DNA from 3 places in the Cellulosimicrobium sp. XJ-DQ-B-000 genome. Region 3 is predicted to be linked to each of the others. Evidence: riboswitches for the same ligand, from Rfam matches in the RefSeq annotation. Region 3 holds a riboswitch; each other region holds the start of a gene.

Region 1 (6,872 bases), on a different contig from region 3:
CGTCGCGGACGCCGTCGTCACCTCGCGCAAGCTCGCCGCGGCGGCGTGACGCCCGACCGCGGGGGCGACCCCGTGCCACGTCAGCCGCGTCGTCAGCCGCGTCGTCGGAACCACGACCGGCGGCGCGGCTCGGGGGTCGTCTCCGCGGGCGACGGCTCGGGCACGGCCGATTCCGGCGCCGCGGGCGCAGGCTCGGGCGCGGCCGGCTCGTCCGCCGGTGGCTCCGAGACGGTGAGCGCGGGCGCCGTCGGCTCCGAGGCGGCAAAGTCTGCCGTGGGCGGCTCCGACGCCGTGGGCTCCGACGCCGCGGCCTCGGGCTCGGCCGCTGCGGCCTCGGCCTCGGCGGCCGGGGGCGCGGCGGCCTCGGGCGCGGCGGTCCGTCGGGACGACGCGGAGATGCCGGCGATCCGCCCGCGCTCGTCGAACCGCACGGTCACGGTGCCGTCGGGCACGTCCAGCACGACGGCGCCGGTCCCGTCCGCGACGGCCGGCAGGCCGCGCGCGCTCGCGTAGGACGCGACGGCGCGCCGGTGGTCGACGACCGTGACGGACAGCAGCCCCTCGCTCAGCGTCCGCACGACGCGCGGCACGCTCGGGGCGGGCAGGGCGAGGTCGGCGTCGTCCAGAAGGAACCACGCCCGCGTGCCGCCGCCGACGGGGGCGCTGTAGTGGGCGGACGAGCCGGTCACGGCCTTGGCCGCGAGCGCGAGCCGGTGAGCGAGGTCGTCAGCCAGCGGGAGCTCCGGCTCGGCGGCCTCGCGCAGCCCGGTCCGGCGCGTGCTCTCGGCGGCGGTGAGCACGGCGTCGGGGAAGCCGTTGACGTTCTGCCACGCCCACATCCACGTACCCGGCCCGGGCGCGGCCGTGCCGAGGAACTGGAGGCGGCACGTCGCGGTCCCGCCGTCGGGCGCGGTGAAGGTGAAGACCCCGGTGGTCAGGTCGGCTGCCCAGGCGTCGTCGCCGTGGAGGTCCGTCAGGTGGAGCTGGTGCTCGTGGGAGAGGAACGCGGCGTCGTCGACGAGGTCCTGGAGGGCCGGGACGTCCTGGGCTGCCGTGCCGTGCGCGGTCTGCGGCTCCGTCATGGACCGACGGTAGCGGCGCGCACGGCGCCCGGCCCCCGCACGACACGCGGTGCGACGGGGACCGTCGCTCAGGCCGCGAGGAGCAGGACGTCGCCGGCGCGCGCGGTCGGACGTCGGAGCGTCTCGGCGACGGGGAGGTTTCGCACGGGCTCGCCCGCCGGGGCGACGTGCCGTGGCGCGGAGAGGGCACCGCGCTCTCGCGCGGAGGACAGCACGCGGACGGGCGCGAGCGGCCGCAGCTCCTCGCCCGTGCGGGCGACGAGATCGACGAGGCGCAGGCCGAGGGCGCCGCACACGGCGGCGAGGACCTCGGACGACGCCTCCTTGCGCCCGCGCTCCACCTCGGACAGGTAGGCGGTGGAGACGCGCGCGGCGGCCGCGACGTCGACGAGCGTGCGCCCCTGCGCGAGCCGCGCCCGCCGCAGGATCCCCCCGATGACGTGGCGCAGGAGGGGCTCCGCCCGTCCGCCCGCCCGGGAGCGGGGGCTCGGCGTCGCCCCGTCCGGCACCACGTCCGGCAGCGTGCCCGGCACCGCGCTCGTCGCGTCCATGCGTTCACGCTACCCGCGGCCCACCCGGGTGCCGAGGCACCCGGGTGGGTATCTGCTGCTGGCGTAAGGCCGGGCGCACGACGCGAGCCGGCCGCGCGCCCGGCCGGACGGGTCACCAGCGCTCGAGCGACCAGGCCATCTGCCAGAAGCGGATCTCGTGGCGGCAGCTCAGCTCGAACGCGCGCTCCATGCGCGCGCGCTCCGCCTCGCCCGCGTCCGCGGCGAGCGCGTCGAGGCGTGCGCGCAGGTCCGTGAGGACGTCCTCGGTGCGCTCGGCCGCGTAGAACTGCCACCAGCCCGCGAGCGGGTGGTCGTCGCCGAGGGCGCCGGGCGTCGTCTCGCGCTCGCCGAGCCAGAAGCGCCGCGCGGACCAGATGTAGGTCCACGGGCACGGGAGCAGCGCGGCGAGCAGCACGCCGAGCGAGTCGCGGCCGGCCGCCGTCATGTGGTCCACGTAGGCCTGCGCGCTCGGCGCGAGGCGGTGCGTCTGCGCCTCCTCGTACGTCACGCCGAGGAAGTCGCACATCGCGTGGTGCGCGTGCGACTCGTCGTCGAGGAGGAAGCCGGCCTTGTCGTGGAAGTAGGCCGCCCACGACCGGTCGGGCGCGAGGGCCATGCCGAGGCCGTAGCAGCGCAGGTAGGCCGTGAGGTACTGGTGGTCCTGGCCCACGTAGTGGCGGACCGCGGCGGGCTCGACGGAGCCGTCGCGCAGCCCGGCCAGGAAGGGGTGGTCGTAGAACGTCTCGAAGAGGTCCGCGTACCGGCGGGCGAGGTCGGCGGTGAAGCCGGTCTCCTCCTGCCGGACGAGCGCGGTCGGGTCGTCCGCGAGGACAGGGTTCAGGGTGATGGCAGCAGGCGTCGTCATGCCCACGTTCCTCCGCTCGTGCTAGCGAGATCAGGTTCGACGGGTCCGGGCGGCCGTACCGCTCGTCTCAGTCCCTCGGCCCGGGCCGTGGCCCGGGCGGGACGCCCCGCGTGGTTCGCGCCGACCCTAGCAAGGACGGCGCCGGTGCGGGAGCCCTCGCCACGGTGTGGGAATATAGTTGTAGCGACAACAAGTTGGAGCAGACATGACCACGAGCACGCCGGGCGCGCCGACCGACCGCCTCCTGTCCCCGTCCACGAGCATGGACGCCGTCACGCTGCGCGTGGGCGACCTCGAGCTCATGACCTCGTACTACACAGGCGCGTTCGCCCTCGCCCCGCTCGAGGAGCGGTCGCGCGGCGCGGAGGTGCACCGTGTGCTGGGCCGCGGCCGCACACCCATGCTGCGCCTCGTGCACACGCCCGGGCTCCCGCCCGTCGACCCGCGCCAGGCCGGCCTGTTCCACACGGCCTTCCTGTTCGACGACGGCCCGAGCCTCGCCGCGACCGTCTACCGCGCCGCGCAGGACCGCCGCGGCACCTTCGTCGGGTCGAGCGACCACCTCGTCAGCGAGGCGTTCTACTTCACCGACCCCGAGGGCAACGGCGTCGAGCTCTACACCGACCGCCCCCGCGAGACGTGGGTGCGAGAGCACGGCCAGATCCTCATGACGACGACGTTCCTCGACCCGAACGCCTACCTGCGCACGCACCTCGACCAGGAGACGTTCGACGCCGGCCCCTCGCTCGCGGGCCGCGTCGGCCACGTGCACCTGCAGGTGGGCGACGTCGCGACCGCCCACGCCTTCTACGTCGACGCCGTCGGCTTCGAGGCGACGCTCACCGGGTACAGCGGGGCGCTCTTCGCGTCCGCGGGCGGATACCACCACCACGTCGCGATGAACGTGTGGAACAGCGCGGGCGCCGGACCCCGCGCCGCGAGCCTCGGGCTCGGCGACGTCGCCGTCACGGTGCCGGGCCGCGAGGACCTCGACGCGCTCGTCGCCCGCTTCCGTGCCCGCGGGCTGGAGCACGCGGACGACGGCCGCTCCGTCGTCGTGCACGACCCGTGGGGCACGCGCGTGACGCTGTCCGTCCCCGGCACCACGACCGAGGAGCTGCTCGCGCGCTGAGGCGCGGCGCCCCGGGCACGGGGCGCGCGCCCGGGGCACGAGGCGCACGATGGGAGGACCCGCCGAGCGCACCGAGGAGCGACCGTGTTCCGCAGCCTCTTCCCCGTCCTCACCGTGGCCGACCTCGACCGGTCCCTCGGCTTCTACCGCGACCTGCTGCGCGGGACGGTCGAGTACGCGTTCCCCGACGACGGCCCACCCGTCTACGTGAGCGTGCGCGTGGGCGGGTCGCCGCTCGGGCTCGGGCAGGGCGACCCGCCTCCGGCGGACACCCGCGTCGTGCTGTGGGTGTACGTCGACGACTGCGACCGCGCCGTCGAGCACCTCGCGGCCGCGGGCGTGCCCGTCCTGGAGCCGCCCGCGGACCAGCCGTGGGGCGAGCGCGTCGCGCGCGTGCAGGACCCGGACGGCACCGTCGTGATCCTCGGCCAGGAGGCCGCTCCCCCGGCCGAGCCGGAGGGGCCGACGGGGCTGTCCTAGCCCGGGGAGCCCTGGCGCCTCGGAGCCGACCGCCCGTCGGCATGGTGCCCCCACCGGGACTCGAACCCGGAACACGCCGGGTTTAAGCCGGCCGCCTCTGCCAGTTGGGCCATGGGGGCGCGGGCCGAATCTACCGCGCGCGCGGGGCTCCCCGGGCCCGTCGCCACGACGGCCGCCCGCTCGGACCCGGACGCGACGAGGGGCGAGCCGCACGCGCGGCTCGCCCCTCGTCGTCGGGCACGACGGCCGGGCCGGGGGCCCGGCCGCGGCCTCAGGAGGCCTTCGCCGCCGGCGTCCGGTCGTCGGCGTCGACGGTGCCCGCACCGGACTCCGCCGCGGCCGCCGAGCCCTGCGCGGTCTGCTTGACCGGGTCGCCGTCCTTCTTGGGCGGGACGGACGCGGCGCGGAACTCCGCGCGCGGGTCGTGCAGCGAGCCGAGCGACACGAGCTCGCGGCCCATGAGGAACTGGCCGATCCAGCCGATGAAGATGCGGATCTTGCGGTTCCCCGTCGGCATCGCCATGACGTGGTAGCTGCGGTGCATGAGCCACGCGAGCGTCCCGCGGAGCTTGAACACGCCGAACAGCTCCGCGACGCCCTTGTACAGGCCGAGCGACGCGACCGTACCGACGCTCTTGTGGCGGTACTCGACCGGCGGCTCGCTGTGCAGCTCGAGCGCGAGGTTGTCGGCGAGGCGCGTGGCCTCACGGATGGCGTGCTGCGCGTTCGGCGGGCAGAACTTGCCCGGGTTCAGCACGTCCGGGACGGCGGCGCAGTCGCCCGCGGCCCACGCGTTCGGCACGACGTTGCCGTCGGCGTCCGCGACCTGGAGCGTCGGCAGCACGGTGATGCGGCCCAGCTTGTCGACCGGGAGGTCGGACGACTCCTTGAGGACCGGGTTCGCCTTGACGCCCGCGGTCCACACGATCGTGTCGGAGTCGAACTCGACCCCGGTCGAGGTGACGACGTGGCCGTCCACGCACGACGACAGGAACGTGCTGAGGTGGAACTCGATGCCGCGCTTCTTCAGCTCGTCGAGCGCGTACTGCGCCATGGGCTCGCTGAGCTCGGGCAGGATGCGGCCCGCGCCCTCGATCATGACGAAGCGGAGGTCCTTCTCCTCGATCGTCGCGTAGTTGCGCGTCGCGTAGCGGGCCATGTCCTCGATCTCGGCCAGCGCCTCGATGCCCGCGAACCCGCCGCCGACGAACGTGAACGTGAGCATGCGGCGACGCAGCTTCTCGTCCCACGTGGACGACGCGACGTCCATCCGGTTGAGCACGTGGTTGCGGACCGCGATGGCCTCCTCCACGTTCTTGAAGCCGATCGCGTTCTCCGCCAGGCCCGGGATGGGCAGCGTGCGCGACACCGAGCCGAGGCCGACGATCAGGTGGTCGTACGTGACCGAGTAGTCGTCGCCCTCCTCCGGGTGGATCGTCACGCGGCGGTCCGTGTGGTCGATCGAGACGACCTTGCCCTGGAGCACGTCGACGCCCTTGAGCGCACGGCGGTGCGGCGCGACGACGTCGCGGCCGTCGATCGAGCCCGCGGCCGCCTCGGGGAGGAACGGCGCGTACGTCATGTACGGGCGCGGGTCGACGACGACGATCGCCGCCTCGCGGCGACCGAGCTTCTTGCGCAGCCGGCGGGCGGCGTACAGACCCACGGAGCCGCCGCCGAGGACGACGACGCGGGGCACCTTGCGGGGCCGCGGCGAAGCGGTCTGGGCACGGCTGACCGAGGTCAGGTCATTCTGAGGCATGGTTCCAGAGTATTACCGGTTGCGGCACAGGCGAGCCGGAGCGTCCGCCTGACGAGCGTGACGCGCCCCACGCCGCGCGGACGGACGGGGGCAGAGGCGGGCACACGCGGGCACAGGCGACATTCCGCAGGGGCCGGGACCGGGGTGGTGCGCCGCCGTCCGCCGTGGGCGCACCACCCCGGGCCCGCCGGTCAGCCGATCGCGCCGACGACGGGCGTCGGGCCGGTCGGTGCGGGCGCCACCCCGCCCGCGGGCGGGGTCGCGGGCGCCTCCTGCGACGGCGCCGGGTCGCCCTCGGCCGGCTCGTCGGCCGGCGCCTCGCCCGCACCGCCCGTGCCCGACGACGTCTCCCCCGTCCCCACGCTCGACGGCACCGCGGTCGGTGCCTGGAGGAACGGCCACGGCATGTCGCGCGTGCGCGTCCCCGTCGCCGGGACGGGGCGGCCGTCGCCCTCGGGGTACTCGACGTCCTCCTCGGCGACCGCGCGCAGCGGGTAGACGTTCCACCGCTCGCGCCCGTCCGTCGAGACGGCGGGCTGGAAGTACCACGCGCCCTCGACGTCGGGCACCGCCCACGCCCCGGAGGCACCCTCCTCGGTGACCGTGCGGACCTGGCGGCCGCGGTCGTCGAAGACCTGGACGTCGCGGAGCGGCTCGCCCGCCGCGTCGTACACGAAGAGGTTGGACACCTGCGCGCCGTCGACCCACACGCCCGCCGTGCCCGGGGAGTCCCCGCTCCCGAACGACACGCTGCTCACGAGGCCGCTGCTCGCGTCGCTGCGGCCCTGCTCGTAGCCGCGGTCCCACGCGTACGGGCTCGACGCGCTCGCCGAGGCGGCGACGAGGACGGCGGGCACGGCCGCGACGGCCGCGGCGACCGACAGCGGACGGCCGACCTTCCGCAGCCCGCGGGTGGGCAGCCACCGGCCCCGGCCCCACTGCACGCTCACGACGACCGCGATCAGCACGACGACGCGCGCGGACAGGTCCGGCGGGAGCA
Region 2 (6,872 bases), 740 kb from region 3:
GCCCGCCCGCGAGCCGGCGCAGCGCGATGCCGACGAGGATGAACAGGATGCCCAACCCGATGACGAGCGCGCACACCCCGAACGCGACGACGGACGTGAACAGCGACGCGCGCAGGAACGAGGCGGTCATGACGGTCTGGCGCGTCGGGTCGTCCTGGTCGAGCTCGGCGTAGGTCTTGCCGTCGCTCGCCTCGAGCGCGTGCTTGTTGATGACCTCGGCCTGCGCGTACGCGGTGAGCGGCCCGTTGACGTGGCGCCCCGCGAGGAACGACGCGTCGTCGGAGACGGTGATCTCCTCGGCGGACAGCTGGTTCGACACGACGATCCATGTGCCGATGCCCGCGAGGAGAAGGATGATGCCCGCGATGATCGACACGAGGCCGATGCCCCGTGCCCCCTTCGTCGGTGTGACGGTGACGGTGCTCGACATGGCGCGTTCTCCCCTTCGTCAGGACCCACCTGCAGCCGCCCGCGCGAGACGGCCCGCGGGTGCGGGCCGGTCACGGGACGGTCGAACCACCCATACGGGGCCCACGGTAGCGACGGGAGACGCCCACCGCGCGGCGAACGCGCACCTCAGGGCGGGCGCGGCGACGACCGCGCGGTCCGCCGGGGCCGGGATGGGAGGATGCGGTCCGTGCGCATCACCCACCTGACCGACTGCTACCTGCCGCTGCTCGGCGGCATCGAGACCCAGGTCGCGCGGCTCGCGCAGCAGCAGGCGGCCGCCGGTCACGACGTCGCGGTCGTCTGCACGACGCCCGCGCGCCCCGGCGCGCACGGCGTGTCGACCGAGCGGGACGGCGACGTCACGGTGCACCGGCTCGCCGCGCGCGTCCCGGGCGGGTACCCCGTGCACCCGCGCGCGCCGCACCACGTGGCGCGGGTCCTGCGGACCGACCGGCCCGACGTCGTGCACCTGCACATGGGCGTGCTGACGCCCTCCACCCAGGCGTCGCTGCGGACGGTCGTGCGCGCGGGGCTGCCCGCGGTCCTCACCGTGCACAGCGTCTGGGGCGGCGCGGAGCGCGCGTTCGCCGGGCTCGACCGCGTGGTCCGCTGGTCCCGCTGGCCCGTGCTGTGGTCGGCCGTGAGCGAGCTGACCGCCGCTCCCCTGCGTCGGATCGTCGGCGACCACGGCGAGGTCGTGGTGCTGCACAACGGCCTCGACCTCGACGCGTGGCGCGTCCCGCGCACCGAGCGCGCCGACCGCATGGAGGGCTCGGCCGTCCACGTCGTGGCCGCGACGCGGTTCGCGCCCCGCAAGCGCGTGCTGCCGTTCCTCGAGGTCGTGCGCGACGCCGTCGCGCGCCTCCCCGAGGGGGCGCTGCACGTGACGCTCGCCGGGGACGGCCCCGAGCTGGCCGACGCGCGGCGCCTCGTCGCCGAGCACGGGCTGGGGTCGGTCGTGTCGCTCCCGGGGCGGCTCGACGCGACGGGCCTCCAGCGGCTCTACGCGCGCGCCGACGTGTTCGCCGCCCCCGCCGTCGAGGAGGCGTTCGGCATCGCCGCGCTCGAGGGCCAGGCCGCGGGGCTGGCCGTGCTCACGCGCTCGCAGTCGGGCGTGGCGGAGCGCCTCACCGACGGCGTCGACGCGCTCGTGGCCGACGACGACGCCGGCCTCGCCGACGCGCTCGTGCGCCTCGCGACCGAGGACGGCCTGCTCGACCGGATCGTCGCCCACAACCGGGACGTGCCGTCGTCGGCGGGCTGGCCGCGCGTGCTCGCCGACGTGGAGCGGGCATACGAACGGGCCGCGACGATCGCCGTGGATCGTCGGGCCCGCCCGTCCCGCTAGGGGGTCACTCCCACTCGATGGTGCCCGGGGGCTTGCTCGTCACGTCGAGCACGACGCGGTTGACCTCGGAGACCTCGTTGGTGATGCGCGTCGAGATGACGGACAGCACGTCGTAGGGCAGGCGCGTCCAGTCGGCCGTCATCGCGTCCTCGGACGAGACGGGGCGCAGCACGATCGGGTGGCCGTAGGTGCGGCCGTCGCCCTGGACGCCGACCGAGCGGACGTCGGCGAGCAGCACGACCGGGCACTGCCAGATCTCCTGGTCGAGGCCGGCCTTCGTGAGCTCCTCGCGCGCGATCGCGTCGGCGGCGCGCAGCGTCTCGAGGCGGTCCGCCGTGACCTCGCCGACGATGCGGATGCCCAGCCCGGGGCCCGGGAACGGCTGCCGCGCGACGATCTCCTCGGGCACGCCGAGCTCGCGGCCGACCGCGCGGACCTCGTCCTTGAACAGCGTGCGCAGCGGCTCGACGAGCGAGAACTGCAGGTCGTCGGGCAGGCCGCCGACGTTGTGGTGGCTCTTGATGTTCGCCGCGCCCTCGCCGCCGCCGGACTCGACGACGTCCGGGTAGAGCGTGCCCTGCACGAGGAACTTCACCTCGGCGCCGTGCTCGCCCGCGTCCTCGACGATCTGGCGCGCCGCGTCCTCGAACACGCGGATGAACTCGCGACCGATGATCTTGCGCTTGGTCTCCGGGTCGCTGTGCCCGGCGAGCGCGGTGAGGAACCGCTCCTTCTCGTCGCGGATCACGAGGTTGACGCCCGTCGCCGCGACGAAGTCGCGCTCGATCTGCTCGACCTCGCCCGCGCGCATCAGCCCGTGGTCGACGTGCACGCACGTGAGCTGGTCACCCACCGCGCGCTGCACGAGCGCCGCGGCGACGGCGGAGTCCACGCCGCCCGAGAGGGCGCAGATGACGCGCGCGTCGCCGACCTGGGCGCGGATCGCCGCGACCTGGTCCGCGATGACGTTGCCGGGCGTCCAGTCCGGGGCGAGACCCGCGCCGTCGTACAGGAAGTGCTCCAGCACCGTCTGGCCGTGCGCGGAGTGCTTGACCTCCGGGTGCCACTGCACGCCGTAGAGGCGACGCTCGCGGTCCTCGAACGCGGCGACCGGCGAGCCCGACGACGTCGCGAGGACCTCGAAGCCCTCGGGCGCGCGGTGCACGGCGTCGCCGTGGCTCATCCACGTGGTCTGGTTCTGCGGCGTGCCGTCGAGCAGCACGCCCGCGGCGCACACCTCGACCTCGGTGCCGCCGTACTCGCGCAGGCCCGTCTGGGCGACCTCGCCGCCGAGGGCCTTCGCCATGGCCTGGAAGCCGTAGCAGATGCCCATGACGGGCACGCCGGCCTCGAACAGCGCCGGGTCGACGAACGGGGCACCCGTGGCGTACACGGACGAGGGACCGCCCGAGAGGATGATCGCGGCCGGGTCCTTGGCGAGCATCTGCTCGACCGTGAAGGTGTGCGGCACGATCTCGGAGTAGACCTTGGCCTCGCGCACGCGGCGCGCGATGAGCTGCGCGTACTGGGCGCCGAAGTCGACGACGAGCACGGGCCGCGGGGTCGAGGCCACCTCAGCGGTGGTGGGGGTGTCGGGAGCGGTGGCGGGTGACGTCACCCGTCCAGGATAGTCGCCGTGCGGCGGGGCTCGTCCCGCGTCTCAGGCGTCGGTGCGCACCTCGGCGCGCGCCGCGACGCGCTCGCGCAGGGCGCGGGCGGCCGCCTCCGGGTCGCTCGCCGCCGTGATCGCGCGCACCACCACGATCCGGGTCGCGCCCGCGTCGAGGACCGCGTCGAGCCGGTCCGCGTCGATCCCGCCGATCGCGAACCACGGCGTCGCGGGCCGGGTCGCCGCGACGTCGCGCAGCAGGTCCAGGCCGACGGCGGCCCGCCCCGGCTTCGTCGGGGTCGCCCACAGCGGGCCCACGCAGAAGTAGTCCACCGCCGGGTCGGCCTCCGCCGCGGCCGCCTGCGCGGCCGAGTGCGTGGACCGGCCGAGCACGGGCCCCGCGCCGAGCAGCGCCCGCACGGCCGGGACCGGCAGGTCGCCCTGGCCCATGTGCACGACCGGCGCGCCCGTGACCGACGCCACGTCCGCCCGGTCGTTCACGGCCCACAGCGCGCCGTGCTCCGTCGCGACGCGCGCGACGAGCTCCTGGAGCTCGAGCTCCCGCGCGACGTCGAGCGTCTTGTCGCGGAGCTGCACGACGTCCACCCCGCCCGCGAGCGCCGCCCGCAGGAAGTCCTCGAGGTCGCCGCGCTCCTCGCGCGCGTCCGTGCAGAGGTAGAGCCGCGCGTCGGCGAGCCGGGCGCGTGCGGCGTCCGCCGCCGACGGGGCGGGAGTGGCCGGGGTGGTGGAGGTCTCGGAGCTCACCCGCGGGAGCCTAACCTCGGCGGGCCCACGGCAGGAGGTACTGTGGCCGACAGCACGGGAGCCCCGCACGGGGCTGAGAGGGCGTCGCCGCCGACCGTCGAACCTGATCTGGGTCATGCCAGCGAAGGGAGCGCACATGAGCCTGTCCGTCCACCCGTCCGCGGGTGGCTCCGTCGTGCCCGACGGCGCGCGTGACGTCGTCGTCGTGGGGGGCGGGATCGTGGGTCTCGCCGTCGCGTGGCGCGCGGCGCGCGCGGGCCTGACCGTCACGGTGCTCGACCCGGCGCCGGGCGCGGGCGCGACGCATGCCGCCGCGGGGATGCTGGCGCCGGTGACCGAGGCCGACTTCGGGGAGGAGGCCGCCCTGCGGCTCCACCTCGCGGCCGCCGCGGCGTGGCCGGCGTTCGCCGCGGACCTGCGCGCGGTGACGGGGGCGGACGTCGGGCTGCGGACCGCCGGGACGCTCACCCTCGCCTACGACGCGGACGACCTCGCGCTGCTCCGCCGCGTCCTCGCGCTGCACGCCGCACACGGTCTCGCGTCGCACGAGCTCACCGTCGCCGACGCGCGCCGCCGCGAGCCGTACCTGGGCCCGCGCGTCGCCGGGGCGGCGTGGGCCCCCGCGGACCACGCCGTCGACCCGCGCGCGACGCACGCCGCGCTGCTCGCGGCGGTCGTCGGACGCGGCACCGCGGGCGCGGGCTCGGCCGCCGGGGCGCGCGTCGTCCGCGCGTCCGCGACCCGGCTCGCGCTCGATGCCGGGCGCGTGGTCGGCGTGCACGACGACGCCGGCCGGCTCCACCGCGCGGGTGCGGTCGTCGTCGCGGCGGGCTGGCAGTCGGGCGCCCTCCTCGCGGACGTGCCGGGCGTCGTCGTGCCCACGCGCCCGGTGAAGGGTCAGACGCTGCGGCTCGACGCCGGCCCGGACCTCGCGCTGGAGCACGTCGTGCGCGGGCTCGTGCAGGGCCGGCCGGTGTACGTCGTGCCGCGCGACGCCGAGCCGGCGGGGCCGCGCGCGGGTCACCGGGAGGTCGTCGTCGGGGCCACCACCGAGGAGAACCCGGACGACCGCCGCGCCACCGCCGGCGGGGTCTTCGCGCTCCTGCGGGACGCGCGCGCCCTCCTGCCGGGGATCGACGAGGCCGCGCTGGTCGAGGTGACGCCGCGGGGGCGCCCCGCGACCCCGGACAACCTCCCGCTCGTCGGGCCGACGGACGTCCCGGGGCTGCACCTCGCGACGGGCCACGGCCGCAACGGCATCCTGCTCGCCCCGCTCACGGCCGACGCCGTCGTCGCCGGGCTCGGCGGGCTCTCCGGCCTGGGCGGGACCGAGCCCAGGGACGACGTCGCGACCGCCCTCGCCACCGCCCGGACCGACCGCTTCGCCCGCACCGCCACGACACCGAGGTGAGACCCGTGACCGCACCCGCACCCACCGCGCTCGTCAACGGCGAGCCGTACCCGCTCGACGGCGACGTCGACCTGGAGCGGCTCGTCGCCGCGCTCGTCCCCGCCTACGTCGCCGACGGCACGCCGCAGGGCGTCGCGGTGGCCGTCGGGGACGCCGTCGTGCCGCGCGGCGCCTGGGCGACGACCGTCGTCGCGCCCGGGGACCGCATCGAGATCGTCGCCGCCGTCCAGGGCGGCTGAGGAGGACCCATGACCACGACCGACGTCTCCCCCGCCACCGCGAGCGGCCCGGCCGTCGCCGACGACCCGCTCGTCGTCGCCGGCACGCCCGTCGGGTCGCGCCTCGTCATGGGCACCGGCGGGGCCGCGAACCTGCTCACGCTCGAGGACGCGCTCGTCGCGTCGGGCACCGCCCTGACGACCGTCGCGATGCGACGCGTCGCCGTCCGCGCCGGCGGGGACGCGAGCCCCGACGCGGGGATCTGGGCGCTGCTCGCGCGCCTCGGCATCCGCGCGCTGCCCAACACCGCCGGGTGCTTCTCGGTGCGGGAGGCCGTGCTCACCGCGCACCTCGCGCGCGAGGCGTGCGGCACCGAGTGGGTCAAGCTCGAGGTGATCGCCGACGACGTGACCCTCCTGCCCGACCCGGTCGGCCTCGTCGAGGCGGCGGACCAGCTCGTGCGCGACGGGTTCGTCGTGCTGCCCTACACGAACGACGACCCGATCCTCGCGCGCCGGCTGGAGGACGTCGGCTGCGCCGCCGTCATGCCCCTCGGGGCACCCATCGGCACGGGGCTGGGCATCCTCAACCCGCGCAACATCGAGGCGATCGCCGCCGCGGCCCGCGTGCCCGTGATCCTCGACGCGGGGATCGGCACGGCGTCCGACGCCGCGCTCGCCATGGAGCTCGGCTGCGACGGCGTGCTCCTCGCGACGGCCGTCACGCGCGCCGCCGACCCGGTCCGCATGGCCCGCGCGATGCGCCTCGCCGTCGATTCGGGTCGGCTCGCCGCGGGCGCCGGGCGCATCCCCCGCCGCGAGGGCGCCCTGGCGAGCTCGTCCCCGCAGGGCCGCCTGGACCTGGCCCTCTGACCCCGTCCACCAGGCCGTCCCGGCGGGCCGAGCAGGCCATCCCGGCTCGTCCGTCGACCAGGACGCGCCACGACCACCTGGTCGACGTGCAGGGGGCTAGAGGGTGGGGGTCTTCAGGGCGTCGAGGAGGGCCTGGACGCCGCCGACGACGGAGCGAGCGTCGAGGCCCGCGGCGCGGGCGGCATCGGCGACGCGGGC
Region 3 (6,872 bases):
CGTCGGTGATCAGCCGGGCGAGCTCCTCGCGGTCGCGGCCGAGCACGACGTCCCGCCAGACGGGCGCCGTGGCGGTGTACACGTGGACGACGACCGGGTTGCGCAGCCCGCGCACGGACTCGACCGTGCGCGCGATGAGGTCGGCGCGCGCGGCGGTGAACACGACGACGGTCACGTGCTCGGGCGCGAGGTCGGTCTCGGCGAGCAGGCGCACGAAGTCGAAGTCGGTCTGCGACGCCGACGGGTAGCCCACCTCGATCTCGGTGTACCCCATCGCGACGAGCAGCTCGAAGAAGCGGCGCTTGCGCGCCGGGTCCATCGGTTCCGCGAGCGCCTGGTTGCCGTCGCGCAGGTCGACGGGGACCCACAGCGGCGCCTGGGTGAGCCGGCGGTTCGGCCAGCGGCGGTCGGGCAGGTCGGGCACGTCGACACGGGAGTGGACGTCGGCGTAGCGGGACGACGGCATGGGCGACGGGCGCTGCCGGTTCCACGGCGGCGTGGTCCTGGCGGCGGGGCGGTCCGTGCGGGCGGGCGTGGTGGAGACGGTCATGGCGGTCCTTCGGCTGGAGCCCCGGGGTGGCGGGGCGCGGGACGACCGGCGCACGACGGACCCCCACGGCGGGGGGCCGGTCCGGTCAGACCCCGCCGTGGCGCCGAAGGAGGAGCGCCGTCCAGGACATGCGGGGTACGCTAGCGCCGATCAAGTCCTCAGACAACCTGAGAGGTCTCCATGACCGCGCTGCAGCGACGCCCCCTGGCCGACCAGGCCGCCGAGCTCCTGCTCGAACGCGTGCGATCCGGTGCCTGGCCCCTCGACCACCGGCTGCCCGGGGAGCAGGCGCTCGCCGCCGAGCTCGGTGTGGGCCGCTCGACCGTCCGCGAGGCGATCCGCCAGCTCGCGGGCCGCGGCGTCCTCGACAGCAGGCAGGGCTCGGGCGTGTACGTCGTCTCGACGGACACCACCGACGACTGGGACGAGGTGCTGCGCCGCGGCGAGATCGTCGACGTGCTCGAGGTGCGCGCCGCGCTGGAGGCGGAGGCCGCGGGGCTCGCCGCCGCGCGCCGCACGCCCGCGGACCTGCGCACCATGACGACGGTGCTCGCCCGCCGCGGGCAGGTCGCGGCGACGGCGTCGCCCGCCGAGTACGTTGACGCGGACCTCGCGTTCCACCGGGCGGTCGTCGACGCCGCGCACAACGCGGTGCTCGCCGAGCTCTTCGCGACCTTCGTCCCGCGCCTGCGTCGCGCGATGGTCGCCATGGTCGACCTCGACCGGACGGGCACGACGCACCGGGACGACCAGGACGCGCACGAGGCGATCCTGGACGCCGTCCGCGACCGGGACACCGGCCGCGCCGCGGCGGCGGCGCGCGAGCACCTCGCGGCCGTGCACGCGAAGGTCGCCGACCGAGGGCGACCGTGACCGCCGCGCGACCCTAGGCTGAGGCCATGCACGCGATCGTGGCCCGCGCGGCGGGCGGTCCCGAGGTCCTCGAGTACACCGAGCTGCCCGACCCGTCGCCGGGCCCGGGGCAGCTTCTCGTCCGCTCCGCGGTGGCAGGCGTGAACTTCATCGACACGTACAAGCGCTCCGGCGTGTACGCGATGGACTACCCGCACGTCGTCGGGAGCGAGGGGGCGGGGGTCGTCGCCGAGGTGGGCGAGGGGGTCGAGGGGTTCGCCGTCGGGGACCGCGTCGTGTGGACCGAGGCGCCGGGGTCGTACGCGGAGCTCGTCGTGGTGGACGCCGGGCAGGCGCTGCACGTGCCCGACGCCGTCTCGCTCGAGGACGCGACCGCCGTCGCGCTCCAGGGGCTCACGGCGCACTACCTGTGCACGTCGTCGTACCCCGTCCGCCCGGGCGACCGCGTGCTCGTGCACGCGGGCGCGGGCGGCGTCGGGCTGCTCCTGACGCAGATGCTCGTGGCGCGGGGCGCGCACGTGATCTCCACGGTCTCGACCCCCGAGAAGGCGGAGCTGTCCCGCGGCGCGGGCGCCGAGCACGCGATCCAGTACACGGCGTTCGCCGACCTCACCGCCGAGCTGCCCGAGGTCGTGCGGGGGCTCACGGGCGGCGAGGGCGTCGCGGCGGTGTACGACTCGGTCGGCAAGGACACGTTCGACGCGTCGCTCGCGTCGCTGCGCCGCCGCGGCACGCTCGTCCTCTACGGCGGCTCGTCGGGGCAGGTCCCCCCGTTCGACCCGCAGCGCCTCAACGCGGGCGGCTCGCTGTTCCTCACGCGGCCCAAGCTCGCCGACCACACGGCGACGCGCGCCGAGCTCGTCGAGCGCGCGACCGAGGTGCTCGGCGCCGTCGCGGGCGGCACGCTGCACGTGCGCGTCGGCGCGACGTTCCCGCTCGCCGACGCCGCCGACGCCCACCGCGCGCTCGAGGGACGGGCGACCACCGGCAAGGTGCTGCTCCGGCCCGCCGGGGCGGACGACGCTCCCGCCACCACGACCGGCACGACGACCGGCACGACGACCGGCACCGCGTGAGCTGGGACTGGGTGCCGCCGCGTCCCGGCGAGGAGGACGGCTCCGACGGCGGCCCCTCCCCCGCGCTGCGCCGCACCGTGACCGTGCTCGCCGTGCTGCTCACCGCGGTGTTCGTCGTCTACTACGTGACCGTGGCGGTGCGCCAGCAGGCGGACGCGTGCGTCGCCGACCGGCCCGCGGGCGTCGCGGTGCAGGACGTCGAGGCACGGTGGCGCTGGGTCCCGCCGGGCTACGCGTGCGAGTACGCCACCGCCGACCAGGACGTCGCCCGCGCCTGACGCGTGAGGCAGCCCCACCCCGACCGACGAGGACCGATGACCGACCTGCACGACCGCCCCCTGACCCTGCTCGGTGCCTACGCCCTCGCGGGCGTCCCCGACCCGGGCGGCTGGTACGCCGCCCTCGACGAGGACGGCCTCGGCGGCCTCGAGCACCCCGTCGACCCGGACGACCCGGGCGCGCTCGCGACGACCGCGGCCGCGCTGCCGGCGCACTGGGCGCTGCTGCCGACGACGGTCGCCGCGACGGCCCGCCGCGCCGGGGCCGACCGCTCCTACGGCCTCGCGTCCGACGACGAGGAGGGTCGGCGCGAGGCGGTCGACGGCGTCGCACGCGTCCTCGCGGCCGTGACCCGGCTCGCCGAGGCGGAGGGTCGACGGCGCGTCGTCGCGGTCGAGCTCCAGTCCGCGCCCGGTCCGGGCCGCGGCTCCGGCGCGGCGCTCGCGCGCAGCCTCACCGAGCTGGCCGCCGTCGCGCCCGCCGGGCTGCCGCTCGTGGTGGAGCACTGCGACGCACCACGCCCGTGGGGCGTCGCGGAGAAGGGCTTCCTCGCGCTCGACGACGAGATCGCCGCCGTCGCGCGCGCGGCCCGGGACACCGGCCACCCCCTGCACGTCGGGCTCAACTGGGGCCGGTCCGCCATCGAGGGGCGCAGCGCCGCGACGCCCGTCGAGCACGCGCGGGCGACCGCGGGCGCGGGCCTCCTCGCGAGCGCGATGCTCTCCGGTGCCGCGGGCCGGGCCGGCCGGTGGGGCGCGCCGTGGGCGGACGCGCACGTGCCGCCCCACGGCCCGGACCCCGCGCTCCCCGGCCCGGACGAGTCGATGCTCGGCCCGGCCGAGGTGCGCGAGTTCCTCGCCGCGGCCGGCCCCGTCCCGCTCGTCGGCGCCAAGGTGACCACGCGGCCCGCGGACGCCCCGCCCGCGCAGCGCCTCGCCGTCGCGCGCGCGACGCTCGCCGTGCTCCGCGACGCGCTGGCCGACCTCGACACCGACCGCGGAGCCGACCGCAGGGCCGCCCACGCACCGAGCCGCCCCACGGCCTGAGCGCGTCCCGCGGGCCGGGCGCAGGCACGTCACGGCAGCCCGGGCTCGCCCGGTCGGCCCGGTCGGCCTGGGCTCAGCCCGGCCGCACGGGCGCCGAGCGGTGCAGGTGGTCCACGGGCCCCCGGCCCGTCCCCACCCGCAGCGCGGCGCCGGCACGCAGCGCGCCCGTGAGCCACTCCTTCGCCTCGCGCGCGGCCTCCTCCCAGCTCGCGCGCTGCGGCCGCAGCGCCGCGAGCGCCGCCGAGAGCGAGCACCCCGTGCCGTGGGTGTGGGGCGTGTCGACGCGCTCGGCGTCGAACGTCGTGACGGTGGCCGCCCCCGGCGCGCGGCCCGTCGTCGGCCCGGGCGCGGGGACGACGAGCGCGTCCGGCGACGTGCGTCCGGTGAGGTGACCGCCCTTGAGCAGCACGACGGCGTCGCTCGCGGTCGCGTACGCCGTCGCCTGGCGCAGGGCGTCGTCCCACGTCGTCGCGGGCTCCTGCCCGCCGAGGACGGCGAGCTCGGGCAGGTTCGGCGTGACGACGTCGGCGCGCGCGGCGAGGTCGCGCACGGCCTGCTCGGCGCCCGCGTCGAGCAGGCGGTGGCCGGACGTGGCGACCATCACCGGGTCCAGGACGACCCAGGGCCGCGGACCGCCCGCGGCGGCGCGCGCCGCGGCGAGGTCGTCGAGCCACTCCCCGACGGTGCGGGCGTTCGCCTCGTCCGCGACCATGCCGATCTTCACGGCGTCGACCTCGACGTCGTCGGACACGGCGTCGAGCTGCGCGCGCAGGAACGCCGGCCCGGGGACGTGCACCGACCGCACGCCGTGGGTGTTCTGCGCGACGAGCGCCGTGGTGACGGCCATGCCGTAGGCGCCGTGCGCGCAGAACGCCTTGAGGTCGGCCTGGATCCCGGCCCCGCCGGTCGGGTCGGTCCCCGCGACGGAGAGCACGCGGGGGCGGGACGGTGCCGGGTCGGGCCCACGGCCCGGGTCGGGTCGGTGATCACGGTCCGCGGGGGCGGGGACCGGGTCGGAGGTGTGCCGAGGCAGGGCGAGCGTCATCGCGCGGACATCCCTTCGCTGGTACGAGCCAGATCAGGTTCGACGGGTCTCATCTCAGCCCCGGTGCGGGGCACCCCGTGTCGCGGGCCATGCTACGCGGCGACCCGTGCGCTTTTCACCCGCCCCGACGCGTGAGACGACGCGCGTGCGCGCGTCTTTCCGGGTATGACGCAGCACGTCGCCCCCGCGACCCGCCCCTTCCTGCCGGACGCGCCCGTCCCGGTCCAGGTGCCCGCCCTCTGCACGACGTTCGACCGCGACGGCCGGCGGGTCGTGCTCACGGGCGTCGTCACGCACGACGCAGGCGGGCTCGTGGCGTTCGAGTACGAGCACCCCGAGCGGGGCCTGTGGCACGTGTGGGTCGACCGGGACACGTGCGTCCCGCTGTGACCCGGTGCCCGGACGCACGGACGCCGCCCGACCGGGGGGTCGGGCGGCGTCGGCCGTGCGGGGTGCGTGCGCTCAGCGGGCGGGGAGCTCTCCCGGCATCGGGTCGTCGGCGCCCCAGCGCGTGACGCGCAGCCGACGGCCGTCCGGCCCGGGCAGCGCGACGCCCGCGCGGGCGGCCTCCTGGGCGGCCGCGCGGAGCGACCCGGGCGAGTCGTGCGTCACGCGCACGAACGCCCCCGAGAACGCGTCGAGCTCGCCGCGGGCGATCGCGACGACCATCTCGACCGTGCGCTCGACGGGCGTCCACTCCGTGCGACCCTCGTGCATGACCATGGACGCCGTCATGTCGGTCTGCACGACGCCCGGCGACACCTCGAAGGTCCGCAGCCCGAGCGCGTGGCCCGAGCGGTGGAGGTTCGCCCCGAGGCGCAGCAGCGCCGTCTTGCTCGCGTTGTACGCGCTCGCGCCCTCCATGTCGTGCGAGCCCGCGCCGCTGTTGAGGTCGACGACGCGGCCGCCGCCGCGCGCGAGCATCCCGGGCACGACCGCGCGCGCGAGCAGGAACGGCCCGCGCACGTTGGTCTCCAGGACGGCCCACCACTCGTCGGGGTCCGCCTCCCAGAGCGGCACCTCGGCGTCGACCCGGCCCGCGTTGTTGACGAGCAGGTCCACGCTCCCGAGCGCGGCCTCGGCCTCGCGGACGGCCGCGGCCACCGCCGCCGCGTCGGTCACGTCCGCCGTGACGACGACGGCCCGGCCCGCGCCGGCGAGCGCGGCGATCTCGTCGGCCACCCCGGCGAGCCGGCCCGCGTCGCGCGCGAGGAGCGCGACGTCGAGACCGGCCGCGGCGAGCCCGACGGCGACCGCGCGGCCGATGCCGCGCGACGCCCCGGTGACGAGCGCGGTGCGCGCGGGCACCACGTCCGGCGTCGTGCCCTCCCCCGGTGCGTCGCTCATGCGCGCAGCTCCGCCCCGACGCGCTCGCGCGCGGCGGCCACGGCGCCCTCCCGGACCCGCGCGACGTCGTCGGCGGTGAGGGTGCGGTCCGCGGCGCGCAGCCGCAGCGAGAACGCGAGCGACTTGCGCCCGGCGCCCACCTGCTCGCCCGTGAAGACGTCGAACAGCACGACCTCCTCCGCGAGCTCGCCGGCGCCCTCGACGACCGCGGCGCGCAGCGCCTCGGCCGGCACGTCGGCGGCGACGACGAACGCGAGGTCCTCCTTCGCCGCCGGGAACCCGGAGACCGGCGTCGCCTGGACGGGCTCGTCGGACGCACCTGCGACGAGCGCCGACAGGTCGAGCTCGAACGCCACGGAGCGGGCGGGCAGGCCGACGTTCTCGAGCACCTTGGGGTGCAGCTCGCCCGCGTGCCCGACGACCGTCCCGTCGGCGAGCTCGAGGCGCGCGCAGCGGCCGGGGTGGAACGGGGCCCGCGCGGTGTCGGCGACCACGCGCACGGCGTCGTCCCCCCGCAGGCCGGCGCGGTCCGCGACCAGGCGCGCCGCGTCGAGCGCGTCCGTCCAGTCCGCCGGCCGGCCGGGGCCCCACCAGCCCGCCCGCTCGCGACGACCGACCAGGACGCCCGCGACGTGGCGCGGCTGCGCCGGGAGCGC

The links. A riboswitch is a leader RNA that binds a small molecule or an ion and turns the genes downstream of it on or off. The one in region 3 is predicted to bind thiamine pyrophosphate.
Region 1: it holds a riboswitch for thiamine pyrophosphate, as region 3 does, so the genes downstream of both, RDI86_RS13510 (TenA family protein) here and thiD (bifunctional hydroxymethylpyrimidine kinase/phosphomethylpyrimidine kinase) in region 3, are expected to answer to the same signal.
Region 2: it holds a riboswitch for thiamine pyrophosphate, as region 3 does, so the genes downstream of both, thiO (glycine oxidase ThiO) here and thiD (bifunctional hydroxymethylpyrimidine kinase/phosphomethylpyrimidine kinase) in region 3, are expected to answer to the same signal.

What each region holds. Positions count from the first base shown of each region.
Region 1 is NZ_JAVHYN010000011.1:4,166-11,037, forward strand. Features, by position in the region: gene RDI86_RS13495 (ClpP family protease) at 1-49, shown strand, start outside; gene RDI86_RS13500 (DUF6882 domain-containing protein) at 93-1,082, opposite strand; gene RDI86_RS13505 (helix-turn-helix domain-containing protein) at 1,151-1,633, opposite strand; gene RDI86_RS13510 (TenA family protein) at 1,746-2,498, opposite strand; TPP riboswitch at 2,489-2,617, opposite strand; gene RDI86_RS13515 (VOC family protein) at 2,704-3,630, shown strand; gene RDI86_RS13520 (glyoxalase/bleomycin resistance/extradiol dioxygenase family protein) at 3,715-4,110, shown strand; tRNA gene RDI86_RS13525 (tRNA-Leu) at 4,153-4,229, opposite strand; gene RDI86_RS13530 (NAD(P)/FAD-dependent oxidoreductase) at 4,382-5,872, opposite strand; gene RDI86_RS13535 (hypothetical protein) at 6,064-6,872, opposite strand, start outside.
Region 2 is NZ_JAVHYN010000001.1:754,672-761,543, forward strand. Features, by position in the region: gene RDI86_RS03720 (hypothetical protein) at 1-430, opposite strand, end outside; gene RDI86_RS03725 (glycosyltransferase family 4 protein) at 638-1,798, shown strand; gene guaA (glutamine-hydrolyzing GMP synthase) at 1,803-3,416, opposite strand; gene thiE (thiamine phosphate synthase) at 3,459-4,172, opposite strand; TPP riboswitch at 4,217-4,319, shown strand; gene thiO (glycine oxidase ThiO) at 4,309-5,583, shown strand; gene thiS (sulfur carrier protein ThiS) at 5,589-5,822, shown strand; gene RDI86_RS03750 (thiazole synthase) at 5,832-6,674, shown strand; gene RDI86_RS03755 (ThiF family adenylyltransferase) at 6,771-6,872, opposite strand, start outside.
Region 3 is NZ_JAVHYN010000001.1:14,400-21,271, forward strand. Features, by position in the region: gene RDI86_RS00065 (2-isopropylmalate synthase) at 1-550, opposite strand, end outside; gene RDI86_RS00070 (FCD domain-containing protein) at 731-1,423, shown strand; gene RDI86_RS00075 (quinone oxidoreductase) at 1,450-2,499, shown strand; gene RDI86_RS00080 (hypothetical protein) at 2,496-2,777, shown strand; gene RDI86_RS00085 (DUF4862 family protein) at 2,814-3,824, shown strand; gene thiD (bifunctional hydroxymethylpyrimidine kinase/phosphomethylpyrimidine kinase) at 3,898-4,758, opposite strand; TPP riboswitch at 4,863-4,957, opposite strand; gene RDI86_RS00095 (hypothetical protein) at 5,035-5,259, shown strand; gene RDI86_RS00100 (SDR family oxidoreductase) at 5,332-6,216, opposite strand; gene pheT (phenylalanine--tRNA ligase subunit beta) at 6,213-6,872, opposite strand, start outside.